Regions from separate parts of the Pseudoalteromonas sp. AS71 genome, predicted to be linked through region 2. Evidence: riboswitches for the same ligand, from Rfam matches in the RefSeq annotation. Region 2 holds a riboswitch; the other holds the start of a gene.
What was found. A riboswitch is a leader RNA that binds a small molecule or an ion and turns the genes downstream of it on or off. The one in region 2 is predicted to bind cobalamin.

Region 1 (8,444 bases), on a different contig from region 2:
GATAGAAGCTATCGGTAGCGCGCGTGCAAACCAAGCTATTTATATAAAAAGCGCGCAAAACGATTATGTCACAGATATATATTTTAAAGACGGCGACTTAGTCAGTAAAGGACAAAAACTAGTACAGCTACAAAGCCAACAAGAACAAATTGCAGTTAAAGAGCTTGGCATTAACTTACGTGAAGAAAAGCGCCAGTTAGATCGCCTAACCGAACTTTCTCGCTCACAATCAACCGCAAAATCGTTACTTGAAGAGCAGTTATCGCGGGTTGATGCAACAGAGGCCCAACTAGAAAGCGCTAAAACTAAATTAAACGAGATGACTATTAGTGCTCCGTTTTCAGGTTTGTTAGGTAAGCGTGAAATATCAATAGGTGCCTACGTAAGTAATACAACAATAATCACAACACTTGATGATATTAGTATTATTAAAGTTGACTTTAAAGTACCTGAAAAATATTTAGCACAATTAAACATGGGCATGAAAGTACTTACCCAAAACGATGCCTACCCAGGACAAACATTTAACGGCAAGGTAACGCATATTAGCTCGCGTATTGATTCGGTTACACGCAGTGTTGAAGTAACAGCAAGTTTTGCTAATAAATCAGGATTACTTCGCCCTGGTATGTTATTAAATACAGCACTTGAGCTAAGCAGCAACCAGGCATTAATGGTGCCAGAAAAAGCCGTAATCCCTTTGCAAGACAAACACTTTGTTTTTCAAATTCAAGACGGAATAGCTAATCGAGTTGAAGTACATGTAGCCGGCAGAAATAATGGCTGGGTTGCTATAGACGAAGGCTTAACCGATGGCGAGCAAATTGTTACTGAGGGGCTAATAAAAATTCGCTCTGGAAGTAAAGTAAGCGTAAAGGGGTAATACGTGAAAATTACAGATACTAGTGTTAAACGCCCCGTTTTTGCCATTGTAATTAATTTACTGCTGCTTACTTTTGGACTGGTTGCGTTTACTATGCTGCCACTTCGTGAATATCCAGATATTGAAACACCCATTGTAAATATCAGCACTGAATACACAGGTGCTTCTGCCGAAATTATAGAAACCAAAATAACGCAAATAATAGAAAATCGAATTTCAGGTATTGAAGGCATCAAAAGTATTAACTCTTCGAGCCGTAATGGGCGCTCAAACATTACTATTGAGTTTGATATTAACCGCGACATAGACGCTGCATCTAACGATGTACGCGAACGGGTAGCACGTGCACTTGATAGTTTGCCTGATCAGGTACGCCCGCCAGAAGTGTCTAAATCAAATAGTGATGAAAGCCCAATCGCATGGTTTGTATTAAACAGCGAAACAATGGACTCGTTACAGTTATCTGATTACGCGCAGCGTTTTATTGTTGACCGTTTAGCCGTGGTAGACGGCGTATCTAACGTACGTATTGGTGGTGAGCGTCAATACGCAATGAAAATTTGGCTAAACCGCCAAGCAATGGCTGCTCGTGGTATTACTTCAAGCGATATTGAAAATACACTTCGTACAGAAAACGTTGAACTACCTGCCGGTGAAATAGAATCAATAGATCGTGACTTTACAGTACGTACTGCACGTAGCTATAAAGATCAACGCGATTTTAAAAACCTGGTAATTAAACGTGGCGATGAAGGCTATTTAGTACGTTTAGGTGAAGTTGCCGATGTACACTTAGAAGCTGCCGATGACGAAAGCTTATTCCGTGGTAACGGGCGTAATATGATTGGCTTAGGTATTGTAAAACAAGCTAAAGCAAACACACTTACCGTAGTAGATAACGCACGTAGCGAGCTTGAAAAAATCAAACGAAATCTACCTGAAGGCACCACAATCCAAGACAGCTACGATTCATCTGTATTTATTAAAGAGTCTATTAATGAGGTTTACAGCACACTAGCAATCTCTATGGGTTTAGTAGTACTCGTTATATTTTTGTTTTTAGGCAATATACGAGCAACGCTTATTCCAGCGGTCACCGTACCCGTTGCACTTGTTGGTAGCTTTATGTTTTTATTAGCAATGGGCTACTCAATTAACTTACTCACTTTACTTGCCTTAGTACTGGCCATTGGTTTAGTAGTAGATGATGCCATTGTAATGCTTGAAAATATCCACCGTCGTATTGAATTGGGTGAGCCGCCGTTACTAGCTGCATTTAGAGGCGCGCGTGAAGTAGGTTTTGCCATAATAGCAACCACTCTTGTACTTATATCTGTGTTTGTGCCATTAGTATTTATGGATGGCCGTATAGGTGCATTATTTACTGAGTTTGCTATGGCGGTAAGTGCTGCCGTATTTTTCTCAAGTGTTACAGCACTTACTCTCGCACCAGCTTTGTGCTCTAAAGTACTTAAAGTATCAGACAAACCAAATAAATTTAGCCAATGGATGGACCGTCAATTTACTAAAATTGAAGTAAGTTACCGTAATTCACTCTCCACTAACATAACCCGAAAATGGGGCTTAATGGTGAGCTTGTTATTAGCTGGCTTTGTTAGTTACTCGTTGTTTTTACAAGTTCCTTCTGAGCTAACACCAAAAGAAGACCGTGGCACGTTCTTTATTATGATGAGCGGCCCTGAAGGCGCAAGTTACGAAAATAACGCCGCTAATATGGCTAAAATTGAAGAACGCCTAATGCCTTATTCGCAAGCAGGTGAGCTAAGTCGCGTACTTGTTCGGGTACCTGGTTGGGGTGGCAGCGGCGGTGTTGCGATTGTGGGTATGGCCGATTGGGATAAACGCAAACGCTCAACGTGGGAAGTAATGGATGAAATAAGCGGTAAAATGCAAGAAGTTACCGATGTTCGTGCATTTGCCATTATGCGCCGTGGCATTGGTGGTGGTGGTTCATCTCGCCCAATTGAGTTTGTGCTGCAGGGTAATGACTATGCACAACTTGCCGATTGGCGTGACCGTATAATAAAGCGTGCTGAGCAAAACCCTGGTTTAGTAAGAATCGATCATGATTATAAAGAAACCTTCCCACAGTTTTTAGTCAGCATAGATAAAAACAAAGCCGCCGATTTAGGCGTGTCGGTATCTGATGTAGGCCGTACACTAGAAACAATGCTTGGCCAGCGCCGTGTTACAACCTTTATTGACCGCGGTGAAGAATACGATGTGATTTTAAAAGGGACTAAAGAAGATTTCACCAACCCTACTGATATTTCAAATATATACCTTAAATCACGAAGCGGTGAACTAGTACCACTTGATAGCCTTATCAGCTTAAAAGAAGAAGCAACAGCCTCACGCTTAAACCGTTACAACCGTATGCGCGCAATTACATTAAGCGCCAACTTAGCCGATGGTTATACACTTGAGCAAGCGCTTAACTTTTTAAACGAGGTAGCCGCTGAGGAAAACGATATAGATGGCGCAGTAGATTACAAAGGTGAATCGCAGCTTTATTACGAAGGCGCATCAGCGATGACCTACGTATTTATACTTGCACTCACCGTTACCTTTTTAGTACTTGCTGCGCAGTTTGAAAGCTTTATGCACCCGTTTGTAATTATGCTTACCGTACCGCTTGGTTTAATGGGCGCTATGTTTGGGCTTTGGGCTACAGGACTTACCTTAAATATTTACAGCCAAATAGGTATTGTCATGCTCATAGGCTTAAGTGCTAAAAATGGTATTTTGATTGTAGAATTTACTAACCAATTACGCGATAAAGGCGTTGAGTTTAGTGAAGCAATACTACAAGCAGCTACCCAGCGCCTTCGCCCAATAATAATGACCTCACTAACAACCGTTATGAGCTCTGTTCCTTTGGTTTTTGCCTCAGGCCCCGGCGCCGAAAGCCGTATGGTAATTGGTGTAGTTGTGTTTACAGGGGTTATTGTATCTACCCTGCTGACTCTTTTTGTTGTACCTGCTGCGTATTATGCTCTGTCGAGAAATACTCAGTCACCTGAGTTTTTACAACAAAAGCTGAATAAACAAGCTGCTGAAAAACCTTTCGAAGAGATCTAATCTCTTTATTGCGCCGTAACCTTGTTGTTGCGGCGCATACAATTTATGCTCGCCTTTAAACTCCATATACATTTTAGGAATACTTATGAGCTCAACAACGCAAGTAGCAACATTTGGTGGCGGCTGTTTTTGGTGTATAGATGCTGCATTTAGACGTGTAAATGGCGTATTAGATGTGAGTTCTGGCTATACAGGCGGCGAAACCGATGCCCCAACCTATAACTCTGTATGCTCTGGCACAACAGGGCACGCTGAGGTTGTTAAGGTTGAATTTGACACAACTGTCGTTAGCTTTGAAACACTCCTGGCAATGTTTTTCACTTTGCATGATGCAACACAGCTGAATCGACAAGGTAACGACATAGGCACACAATATAGAAGCGTTGTTTACTATCACGATGAAGCTCAGCTAAAGCAAACCAATGAAATGATAGCTCAACTGCAAAGCCATGTGAGTGAGCCAATTGTGACAGAAGTCAGCCCTGCTACTACATACTATCCAGCAGAGCATTACCATCAAGATTACTATAACGAAAACCCACAGCAGGGTTACTGCAGTATTTTAATCGCACCTAAATTACATAAGTTTGAAACCGTATTTAAAGAGTTTTTAACTGAGTAACTAAGTTTAGTCGCATAGTAAAAAGCCCGATTTAAATCGGGCTTTTGTCTTTTTTACTCTTTAACTATTGAAAGCGATTAAAACTGGTAACTTGCGCCTGCAAAAAAGCGGCGCTCTGGTGTGTTGTAGTAATACACTTGACCCGTTGTAAAATCAGCGTTTGAGTCAACCGCGTTATACTCTTTATCAAATAAGTTTTCTACACGAAGCGAAACCTCAATGTGTTCATTTACTTGGTAATTACCCGCTAAATTCCACAGCGTGTAAGAGCCTAAACGCGTTACTGCACCTTCTCGGTCGCTACGGTATTGCATGTCTAACCTTGCATCAAAAGCACCAAACTGTTTTGCAAGTTCCCAGTTAAATGTGCGTTTAGCAACATTACGTAACTCTGCGCCCGTTTCTTCGTCTTCTGCACTTAAATAAGCAAAGTTAAGGTTGCTATCAAAACCAAAAAACTGCTGAGATAAGCTAAATTCAACCCCTTCATAACGTGCTTCATCGATATTAGCTAATGCAAAGTTTGCATCGTAATCAATTTTATCTTCAATATCGTTTCTAAATATTGCAATATCAACTTGCGCAATATCAAAGTCCACACTCAAACCTAACTCACGGTTTACTGATTTTTCAGGCTGTAAATCAGGGTTACCATAAAGTGGGAAATATAAATCGTTAAATGTAGGGGCTTTAAAGCCAGTACTTTGGCTTATACGAAATGTTGCATCTTCATATAAATGGTAACCTGCAGCAGCTGTATACGTTGTTTCGTCGCCAAATTGCTCGTCATCATCTTGGCGAACAGTTAAATTAGCCAATACTTTATCTGCATCGTAGTAAGCACCTACAAACACAGCAAGTACATCTCGGCTGTCTTCAACAAATAGTTGCGAACTATGAGATACATCATCGTTGTACCAGTTAACACCACCACTAATGTTAAGCTCATCAGATAGTAGGTATTGGCCGTTATAATCAACCTGTGTGCGTTTAGTTATAAAAGTACTTGTTGTTGGTCCAACTGAAAAATCGACATATGTATTGTCTGAATCATCCGTTGCTAGCGCTAAATCAATACTGTGCGTTTGATTAGTGTAGTTTTTACTCCAACCTGCAGAAAGCTGGTAGTTTTTAAAATCATCTCGTTCAATCGTACTGTCGGCTGGACTAAAGCGACTGTCGTAATCTGCGAAACCTTCACTGTATTGACCTAATAACTTAAAGTCGCCGTAGTGTGCATCAGAATAATTTACTTTAAAACCAAGATTTTTATTTTCATAGCCATCTTCATCGGGTGCTACGCCTTGCAGTACATCAAAGTTATCTGTTTTTTCAAATCCTGCATTAAATGCTGTTGTTATATCGCCTGATTTTACAGAGCCTGCCACTTGATAATTTTGATAAGAATCAGAACCAAACGTAGCACTCAAAGATAAGTTATCTGATTCACGCGTTATAATGTTGATTACGCCAGCAAGTGCATCAGAGCCGTAAACAGCCGCGCGAGAGCCCTTAATAATTTCGATGCGTTCGATACTATTTAGAGGAACATTATTTAATGCTTTTTGACCAAGTGTTGCAGACCCCGTACGTACACCGTCAATCAAAATTAGCGTATCGCCAGAGCCAGTACCACGAAGTGACACACCTGTATTTTGGCCAAAACCACCGTTTGGATTAACCTGAAAACCAACTCGCGTGCTTAATAAGGTTGGTAAATCGCGTACGTTGCTTGCTTCTATTTCAGCGCGTTCAATAACACTTACACTCGCTAAAACGTCATTGATTGATTGCTCAAATTTATTAGCAGTAACGGTTATTTTTTCAATTGAATTATCTGCAGCAGACACAGAAAATGAAAGCGCAGCAGAAATAGCAACGCCTAGAGTTGTTTTGTTTAACATGATGTCCCCTACCTTTGCCCACCGCAAAGATTTAAGTAAGTAAGATTGCATCAAGGCCGGTCTCCGGACTCAGTAAGCACATAAAAATATGCAATACTTTACCGTTGCGGGGGCAGTGTTGGGCTTGTAGTCATCATGAAAACTCACCAACTTCCCGATTATCTTGCTGTTAGTTTCAATACCTTAAAACCAATGCATAAGCATTAAGCAAGCACCTCAAAAATATGCGGCTATTGTGAGCATTTTGTTTACAAATGTCAACGGACGTCTATACAGCTAAAACAATTTAACTATAAGTATTACTCAATATTAAAACTTGAAGAAACACCGTATTTATTTAGCAGGCTTTTGATCTGGAACTTAATAGCTGAAGAATTAAGAATAGCATCAATTTTAGACGCTGATATTTTGCTTTGCTGAGTATTAACTAAAAAGTGAGTATCGAAAACGGCATCGGGGATTTCACTTTTGTATAGCAAACTCATATCGAAAGCTTTTTGGTCTTTAAAATACTGGTACGCAATGCTATTTAGTACGCCAATGTTGGCACGCTTTAGTAACAACATTTTTACCACGTTGTATTCGTCTATAGTAAGGCTAACACTGTGCTCCTCACTTAAGTAATATGCATCAGTATTGTAGCCAGCAAAGTGATACGAATAGCCTAAAACCCCTACTTTTGTTAGTGCTCGTAAATCATTAAAATAAGCTTGATTTATTGCATTTTCTTTAAGCGCATATAACTCATTTTTTGTAATCATATAAAAACTACTTTGCATCACATTCGAGCGCATAGATTGCGGGATCCATTGCAATGCCATTAAGAATAGAACATCAAAATGCCCCTGTTCAACAGACTTTGATAGCCTTTTAACAGGTAAGGAATTGAGTATAAAGTTAAATTCGCTCTGTGAGTCATTCAATATTTTTATAAACTCAGGTGCAAGCCCCCGTTGTGTTTGTGCATCAATAACAATCGGGAAATAGCCATCTTCAACCAATATATTAATATCAATTGCTTTTGATAAACTAGGCTGCGTAAATAGAGCTAACAGAAATAGCAAAAATAATTGATAGGCTTTCATTTAATACCTTGTATAAAAATCACATGTAATAAATATAGTAGCTTAAATACTAAAAAGCGGATCAATCGAAGAAAGGTCTTTAGAAGGGAATATATAAAGCGGCTTTAATCAAAAGTAAAAAATCAAAGCGCGCTTTATTACAAAGCTTATAAAGCTTTATTAATCGCGGAAATTTTTAAACTGAAAAGGCTGACCTAGCTCAGCGCTGCGTACTACTTGCATAGCCTCTTGAAGATCGTCACGTTTTTTACCCGTTACACGTACTTCTTCACCTTGAATAGCAGCTTGAACTTTAACTTTAGAGTCTTTAATGGCTTTAACTACTTTTTTAGCCATATCTTTTTCGATGCCCTGTTTTAAGCCCACATTACGAAAAACATTTTTACCTGCACGGCTAATATCTTGAAGCTCCAAGCTTGATACATCCATACCACGCTTAGATATCTTGCTTGCTAAAATATCAAATAATTGCATAACCTGAGAGTCTGCTTCAGCTTTAAGCTTAATTGTTTTATCATTTAGCTCAATAGATGCATCAACCCCTCTAAAGTCAAAGCGGGTCTCTAGCTCACGATTTGCATTATCAACTGCGTTTTTAGCTTCGTTCATTTCTACTTCAGATACAATATCAAATGAAGGCATTGGTTTGCTCCTAACTATTTAATCTTAATTTTATGTCGCAATTATAACGCTAAAATTATAAATATTTACATTTTTCTGCATCTTGTTCAGGTGCGATACTAATTTAGTTTGATATAATCCAGTTTCTTTTTTAAGCGATTTTAGGATTTGTCGTGACAAGGCGTGTTTATCAAGCAATTTTTTTAATCAGCATAGTAGCTTTTACC
Region 2 (8,444 bases):
TAGTTATGCCTGTGGTATAGGTATTCTTGAGGTCAATAAAATCAATAGGAGAAGTTCATGGATAGCCTAAACGATATATTAGAGATATTAGAAGGACCAGATACAACAAGGAAAACCTCTCAGAAAAATAAAAAAAGAAAATGGCGTGAAATAGAAGCAATAAAAGACAAACAACGCCTACGTAAAGAACTACAAGAACTAGACTACTTTACAGACAGTATTGCGATTGAAGAGCTCGATTTTTAATTCAATACGCCCCAACTAAACAAAAAGGCTTCCGATATATGGAAGCCTTTTTTAATGCGCTGAAAATAGCTGCATGAGATAAATTTATTATTCAGAGCCCAGGTTATTTACACCTGCCAGTTAATCGGTTTTTCATCTTGGGCTTGTAATAGCTCATTCGTTTTTGAAAAATGCTGACAGCCAAAAAAGCCTCTATGCGCCGAAAGCGGCGATGGGTGTGGCCCTTTTAAAATATGATGGCGAGCGCTATCTATGCCTTTACCTTTTTTTTGTGCATGTGCACCCCATAAAATAAATACCACACCTTCGCAGTGTTTATTAATATGCGCTATTACATTATCGGTAAATTGCTCCCATCCTAAATGCTTATGAGAATGCGCTTGCCCTTGCTCAACGGTCAATACTGTATTGAGTAGAAATACACCCTGATCTGCCCAACTTTGCAGGTAACCATGCTCAGGAGTAATAAACCCGCTAATATCGGTAGCTAACTCTTTATACATATTTTTAAGCGACGGCGGCAGCTTTTTTACATCAGGCAATACCGAAAAACACAAGCCATGCGCTTGCCCTTCTCCGTGGTATGGGTCTTGTCCTAAAATTACAACGCGGATGTCATTTAGCGCTGTGGCATCAAAAGCGCTAAATACTTGAGGTTCAGGCGGATAAACAGCAACACCTTCATTGCGGCGATTAGCCACATACTCTAACGTTTGCTGCATGTAAGGTTGCTGTAATTCACTTTCTAAAAATGTAGCCCAATCGCTCATTGTGTACTCTTAATCTGTTTACGTGATGCGTCTATTTTATCACACATATCCGCGAGTCCATCTAGCATCCGCGGAGTAAAACGATGTAATAAATCAGCATTTACGCTAATAAATTGATCATTTTTAACAGCGGGCACTTCTGGCCATTTTTGCCAATTAACAACCGGCTGTGGTGTTTTTGATTTTTCATCAGGGATAATAATAACTTGTGGCTTAGTAACAATGACATTTTCGATACTAATTTGCGGGTAATCTGTAACGCTCTGTGCAAATACATTGCTTACATGGCATGTTTCAATCAGTTGGCTTATCCATGTATTTTTACTTACTGTCATCATGGGCTCAGCCCATAACTGATAAAACCCGGTAATATTTTTTTTATCTTGCTGGCTTTTAACAATACCATTTAGCTTATGTTTAAATGCATTTGCCGCTTGCTGGCTTTGCTTAATGTTCCCTGTAAATTCACCAAAAGTAAGTAACTCGTCGGCTACACCAGCGATTGTGGTCGGGTTACTTAAATATACTTTTATGCCAAGGCGCTCTATTTGGGCTAAATCTTCGCTTTGATTTCCGCTTTTCCACGCAATTACTAAGTCGGGTTTAAGCGCCAATACTTTTTCAAGCGAGATGCCGTAATAACCCCCTATGCGCTCAATACTTTGGGCTTCACTTGGGTAGTCGGCGTAATCAACCGTGCCCACAATATTATCGCCCGCCCCTATGGCAAATAGATTTTCGACTATATGTGGTGCAAGCGCGATTATTCGCAGTTTTTTAGAATCATTAACCTGCTCTGCAAGTGCACTGCCCGATACACTAAAAAGCAGTAGCCCAATAAAAAACGCTTTAAACATTAGTAATCAAACCCTTCGAGCGCTTTTATGCCTGAGTCGAATGCGTGTTTTACATTACGCACTTCGCTTACTGTGTCGGCAAGGTCGGTTAAAGTACGATGCGCTGCACGCCCGGTAATAATAACTGACTGCATAGGTGGGCGGTTATTAAGCGCTGTTACCACTTCATCTAAATCAACGTAGCCGTAGGTCACCATATACGTAAGCTCATCGAGTAATACTAAATCAATACTGCTATCAGCAAGCATACGTTTTGACTCTTGCCATGTTGCTTGGGCGGCTGCGGTATCGGCTTCTTTATTTTGCGTATCCCAGGTAAAACCGGTGTTCATTACAACAAACTCAACACCTGCACCTTGTAATAAATTACGCTCGCCACATTCCCACGTACCTTTAATATATTGGCAAACAGCCGCTTTTTTACCATGCCCTACGCAACGTGCTACAACGCCAAAGCCCGAAGTTGATTTACCTTTACCGTTACCGGTAATTACCTGAAAAATACCTTTTACATCTTGCGCTGCAGCAACACGCGCATCCACTTGTTCTTTTACTTTTTGTTGGCGTTTTTGGTGTTTATCGTTGTTTTGTTCAGTCATTATTGTGCCCTTCATAAATCGAGATAATTTGCTGTATATTTAAATGCGTTTCGCACATGGTTGCTAATCGTTCTAACTGCTGCTCGCGATGAGTGGCAATACTAATTGGATTAATTGAGGCGCTTGGTTTTACCCATTTTAAAATTTGCGATGTAGCATCGGCTTCATCAAACAAGCCATGTAAATAGGTGCCTGCAATGGCATTATCATCGCTAATAAAGCCATCTGTTTTAAAGCCATTTGGGTGGTTTTTATTAAAGGTTATAAATGGCTTATTAAGCGCTGCACCTTGGCTAATTCCTGCATGTATTTCGTAACCACTACACGGTGTTTGTTGGTTATTTAAAAGTAGTGTAGCGGTTATTTTAGTTAATACTTTTTGCGTTGTCAGCGTGGTTTCAAAGTCGCATAGAGCAAGCCCATTTACTTGCTTTAATGACGATTCAATACCATCGGGATCGTTGATTGTATTACCCAGCATTTGCATGCCGCCACAAATACCAAGTACTTTGCCGCCATAGCGTAAGTGGCGCTTAACTTGAGTGTCCCAGCCTTCATTTTTCAAAAAGGTTAAATCGCCCAGTACATTTTTACTGCCAGGGAGAATTATCAGATCAACGTCTGGGATAGTTTGCGTGTGGCGCACATAATTTATATTAATATTGGGGTGCAAACGCAGTGCATCAAAATCAGTATGGTTACTAATGTGTGGTACAAGCAGCACTACAATATTAATTGTGGCGTTGGTTACATTATTATCAATTGCGACGGCGTCTTCAGCATCAAGCGCGAGGTCGTGCAAATAAGGTAATACGCCAAGTACGGGTTTGTTTGTGTATTGTTCAAGCCAATCAAGCCCACCTTGCAGCAAACTTATATCGCCTCGAAAGCGGTTTATAACAAAGCCTTTTACTCGTGCCTGTTCTGATTCGCTTAGCAAAGCAAGTGTACCTACCAAATGTGCAAACACACCGCCTTTGTCGATATCAGCAATTATAATAACAGGGCAATCTACCTCTTCGGCGTAACCCATATTGGCAATATCGTTTTCACGCAGGTTTATTTCAGCAGGACTCCCTGCCCCTTCAACAAGGAGTAAATCAAAGCGTTTAGCTAAGCGGTTATGAGAGGTAATTACCGCATCCATCGCCACTTTTTTATAGTCGTGATATTTGCCCGCTTCCATATTACTAATGGCTTTTCCATGAATAATAACTTGCGCGCCCGTATCGCTATTAGGTTTAAGCAATATGGGATTAAAATCTATTTCGGGCTCGACTTTAGCGGCTATTGCTTGCAAGGCTTGCGCACGGCCAATTTCTCCGCCATCTTTTGTTACCGCGCTATTAAGTGCCATATTTTGTGGTTTAAAAGGCGCAACCTTTACTCCACGCTTAGCAAACACTCTGCAAAGAGCTGCAACTAGGGTGCTTTTACCAGCATCTGATGTAGTGCCTTGAACCATTAGGGTTTTCATAGTGCTTTACACCTTTCGCTTTCTAAAAAACAATAAACTTAAAAAAAACACGCTACCAATAGCAGCGGTAATAACGCCTACAGGCAATTCTTGGTTTTTTAGTAAGGAGCGCGAAAGTACATCAACCCACACCATAAATGTACCGCCCACTAAGCTGGTTACAAGCAATCCCGCGATCGTGCCTTGGGAGATAAAAAAGCGCACAATATGCGGTACCATTAATCCTACAAACCCAATACCACCACACATAGCCACCAGCACAGCGGTAATTAATGAGCTTAAAACTAGCATAAGTATTCTAAAGCGCTGGACCCTGACACCTAATGTAATTGCGCTTTCATCGCCAAGTAACATGGCATTGAGTTGTCTTCTAAAGCTCAGCATTACAAACGTACACAATGTAATTACCAATAAAGGCAACCAAAGCGTAGCCCACTGCGCACGAGCAAAGCTGCCCAGTGTCCAAAATAAAATAGCGGCTACCGCCTGAGGGTCACTCCAATAAAGCAACAAACTGGTAAACGCACTAAATAAAAACGACAGAGCAACGCCAGCTAATAGCATTGATTCTACCTGTGCACTTTGCTGCCTACCTGCAATAAGAATTAATAAACTCATAGCGAGTAAGCTACCTAATAACGCTGCTGCCGATAACATAAAACCTGCACTAATACCTGCTAGCGCCATAAGTAACACCACGCCAAATGAGGCACCCGACGATATACCAAATAAGTAAGGGTCGGCTAGGGGGTTGCGCGTTACCGTTTGCAAAATAAGCCCCGCAATGGCTAAGCCAGAGCCTGCTAAAAAAGCGAGTAATGTGCGTGGCATTCTTAGTTCAAAAATAATACGCGTATTAAAAGAGGCATCATTTGAGAGCAAAAAACTATTAAGTACATCTTGTAGTGAGGTATCTGCTGCGCCAAAACTAAGTGCTGCAAATAAGCTAAATAAAGCAGCTGCAGCACTTATAAATAGCGCAAGTGATTGGCGAGTATTAACTGTGCTCATATTATTTGTAACCATAAAAGTAAGTGATATGAGGAATGTTATTTCCCGACTTCGATATTTGCGGGTGGTTATTTACTTGAGCGCAGACACCAAAAACCTCACCTAGCATGTTTTCGGTTAATACCTCACTTGGCGCGCCTGAATGCGTAATTTCACCATTTTTAATAACCACTAGTTCATCGCACATTGCAGAGGCTAAGTTTAAATCATGAAACGATGCAAACACCGTTACACCCAACGATTTAGCAAGCTCCATTACCTGTATTTGGTATTTAACATCTAAATGGCTAGTTGGCTCGTCCATTATTAACAGTTGAGGTTGCTGAACTATGGCGCGGGCTATCAAGGCACGTTGCTTTTCACCGCCTGAGAGTGATTCAAAGCTTTGATCACTATGATCTACCAACCCAACGGTATTGATAGCTTGAATAACTTTTTGTTTATCAGTGTTAGTTACTGAGCTAAATAGCGATTTATGAGGCGTTAGCCCAAGCGCAATAACATCAAATACGCTTAAGTTAAATTGCGACGGGGTTTCTTGTAAAACAACCGCTACTTTTTTTGCGTACTCATCGCTTTTTAGCTGCCAAATATCTGTGCTGTTAAATTCTACAACGCCATTACTTGGTTTATTAAAACGATATAGACAACGCAATAAGCTCGATTTACCTGCGCCATTGGGACCAATCAAACCAACAAATTTACCTGTGGTTATTTTAAGGTTTATTTTTTTGAGAATCGTTTTATTGCCAATATCCCACGATACGTTTTTAACGTTTAGCAATGGTGTATTTAATGGCGTTTGAGTGTGCAATAGTCAGTCCTAGGCTAGGTTAAACTCACTTAAAATGCGATAAAAATACTAATGCACTACAAGAAAAAATGAGTAAACCCGCTCGTTAAAAAATTCATACCAGTTGCATTAAATTAGTGAGCTATTATAGCGACAAATAAATAGCTTAATAACAAGGCGAAATTATGGCATATAGTTGTTATATATGAATAATTTTTAACAAAGTTAGTAAGTTATTTAATTCGCTAGAAAGATCATGTTTTTAATAAAATTGGTATTATACCATTTGTATCTGACTTACAGCTTAGCTGATTACAGTTGCGGGAACAGTCGAGGACTCGCACCTCATTCCAAATGAAGCTCTATTATGGGCGGCTAAGTAAATAATTTAAAGCAAAAAAAACCGCACTCAAAAGAGCGCGGTTAAAAAGGGAGTGTTTTAACTAGGGCGTGTTGACCCTTGTGGATTTAAATTTGTTCAATCTAGGGGCGATTAAATCGCGGCGCGAGGTTTGTAACCTAGTGGGCTAAGTAAAAACCGAGCAACAAAGAGTAAATCATCCCTAGAAAGAACCCTGAGGGCAGCGCATGTTTGGTATTTATGCTACGTTATCGCCTATTTATGGGGAATACCACATTTCACAGACTCTGCCTTGCCTAAAAACCAAACACACTGCTGCAAATTCAACCACCAAAGATAAACACGCCCTGCCGTTAAAACTTGTATTCAATACCTAAGCCTACGTAGTCTTGGTCAACGTTGTTGTCCATATCAAAGCTTGAGTAAAAACCAAATACTTTAATGTTTTTATTTAATTTGTGATCAAGACCAACTGAAATTGCTGACTTATCGTCGCTGTCGTCAAAGTCCATATCTTGATATTGCACTTTAAATGTGTTGTTACCCATGCTGTAAGCAGCATTTAGCAAGTAACCATCCGCTTCTGCGCTGCCATCTACTGCTTCTTGTGTTTGGTACATTGCGCCCAATTTAAAGTTTTCAACTTTACCCTGGATTGATGCACGCACTACATCGTAGCCATTTACTTCGCTATCGGCTGCAATAGAGGCGTATACCGCGCTCTTTTTAAGTGCAACGTCACCGTAGGTCACTGCCATTGAGTAACCGTTATCAGCGTCTACATCGTCTTCAGCTACAAAAGTAGCAAGTACTTTAAAGCCTTCGTATGAGTTTGATGAATAACTAACTGTATTTCCTAAGCGGTTTTCACCTTTAAATACATTTTTAATGTCGCCTTCAAGGTCGTTAAATAAATCCAACTTGCCTTGAGATTGCTTAAGCGCAGTATCGTTACGACCAATAACTACTTGGCCAAACGCACCTTTTAAACCAACGTATTGGTTACGCGCAGAAATATTGTCGTCGTTATCGCCTTTTGAATCAGCATCAGACACATCAACTTGAAACTCAAACTTATATACCGCTTCTAAACTATCATTTATTTTTTCAGAACCTTTAACACCAAGACGAGATGCATTACTTTTTATCTCAGTAAAAGACCCTTCGCCATCATCTGATGATTGCACTGTTACATTCGCTTTACCGTAAATGTCTACGTCGGCAAGTGCATTAAAAGATAAACCACTTAATAGTGCTAAGCATAAGCTCGATTTTACAAATTTCATGTTATTTCCTTGGATAATCACAAAAGACTAATTTTTAAAACTGCTGCATTTTGTCATCGCTAAATGACAGTAATATTACAATGGAAATATTAATGTCTTTTTTTATTAATAAAAATGCATTAAATGTGAAATCAAAATAACATGAAAGTTTAATAAATGGTCTCTCTTACTTACTTTGCTTTAAAGACAAGCTTGGCGTCATTTGCGAAAGTAAATTAACTAAGGTTTCTATTAGTTCTTTTTGCTCGTTGTCTCTGTGGTACGCAATAAATACGTCCCTTGAGGTGTTTTCTACCCCTTTAACATGAAACAACTCACCTTTTTCTAAATGCCCTTCAACCAATACTTGAGGTATAAATGCACTACCACCACATTGCAGTATTAAATCAAGTGCAATACGTCCTGTGCTAGTTCTAAAGTAAGGTGGCGTTTTTCCTGTAAACTGGCGTGCATGCCAAAGAGAAAAAGTAGTTCCCCAATCAACATACACATATTGATTATCAAAAAAGTTTTCGTTGGTTGCTGTGTCATATCCGCTTACAGGAATGATTGGCAACTCACAAATTCGCTCTACTACTAACTCGTCTACTTTTGGTGGATCAAACAATATTGCCAAATCAAGCGTGCGCTCTAATAATAGTCGAGTGCTTTCTTGTTGTGCTTTAACTTCTGCAACCAACGACACGCCCGGCATCGCCGATACAATATTTGTTATACCAAACTGTAAAAAAGCATCCCAAATATTAGGCGTTCCTGCTAAGCTAATTTGCTTATGCATATTATCGGCAAGCGCAACATCTACTTTGGCCCGCTGCATGCCCGTAATAATCATTTGTGCGTGCGGTAATAAGCGCTCGCCAGGTGCTGTAAGTTGAATATTATTACGCTGGCGAATAAACAAATTAACACCAAGCCCTTGCTCTAATTGGCGAATTCTAAAGCTCACTGCAGACTGCGTAATATAAAGGTTTTCGGCCGCTTTACCAAAGTGACGCGTACGTACTACTTCAACAAATGTTTTTAATAAATCGATATCCAATTTTT

Region 1: linked by a shared signal. The riboswitch ahead of WNY98_RS01475 (TonB-dependent receptor) and the one ahead of WNY98_RS07460 (ABC transporter ATP-binding protein) in region 2 are both predicted to bind cobalamin.

Annotation. Positions count from the first base shown of each region.
Region 1 is NZ_JBBMQZ010000001.1:293,231-301,674, reverse strand. It holds gene WNY98_RS01490 (efflux RND transporter periplasmic adaptor subunit) at 1-883, shown strand, start outside; gene WNY98_RS01485 (efflux RND transporter permease subunit) at 887-3,985, shown strand; gene msrA (peptide-methionine (S)-S-oxide reductase MsrA) at 4,071-4,607, shown strand; gene WNY98_RS01475 (TonB-dependent receptor) at 4,685-6,511, opposite strand; cobalamin riboswitch at 6,548-6,712, opposite strand; gene WNY98_RS01470 (ABC transporter substrate-binding protein) at 6,811-7,596, opposite strand; gene WNY98_RS01465 (YajQ family cyclic di-GMP-binding protein) at 7,756-8,238, opposite strand; gene WNY98_RS01460 (VanZ family protein) at 8,391-8,444, shown strand, end outside.
Region 2 is NZ_JBBMQZ010000007.1:160,402-168,845, reverse strand. It holds gene WNY98_RS07490 (DUF3545 family protein) at 58-246, shown strand; gene ung (uracil-DNA glycosylase) at 354-1,016, opposite strand; gene WNY98_RS07480 (cobalamin-binding protein) at 1,013-1,873, opposite strand; gene cobO (cob(I)yrinic acid a,c-diamide adenosyltransferase) at 1,873-2,472, opposite strand; gene WNY98_RS07470 (cobyric acid synthase) at 2,465-3,949, opposite strand; gene WNY98_RS07465 (iron ABC transporter permease) at 3,956-4,960, opposite strand; gene WNY98_RS07460 (ABC transporter ATP-binding protein) at 4,962-5,774, opposite strand; cobalamin riboswitch at 6,019-6,151, opposite strand; gene WNY98_RS07455 (porin) at 6,468-7,400, opposite strand; gene WNY98_RS07450 (LysR family transcriptional regulator) at 7,567-8,439, opposite strand.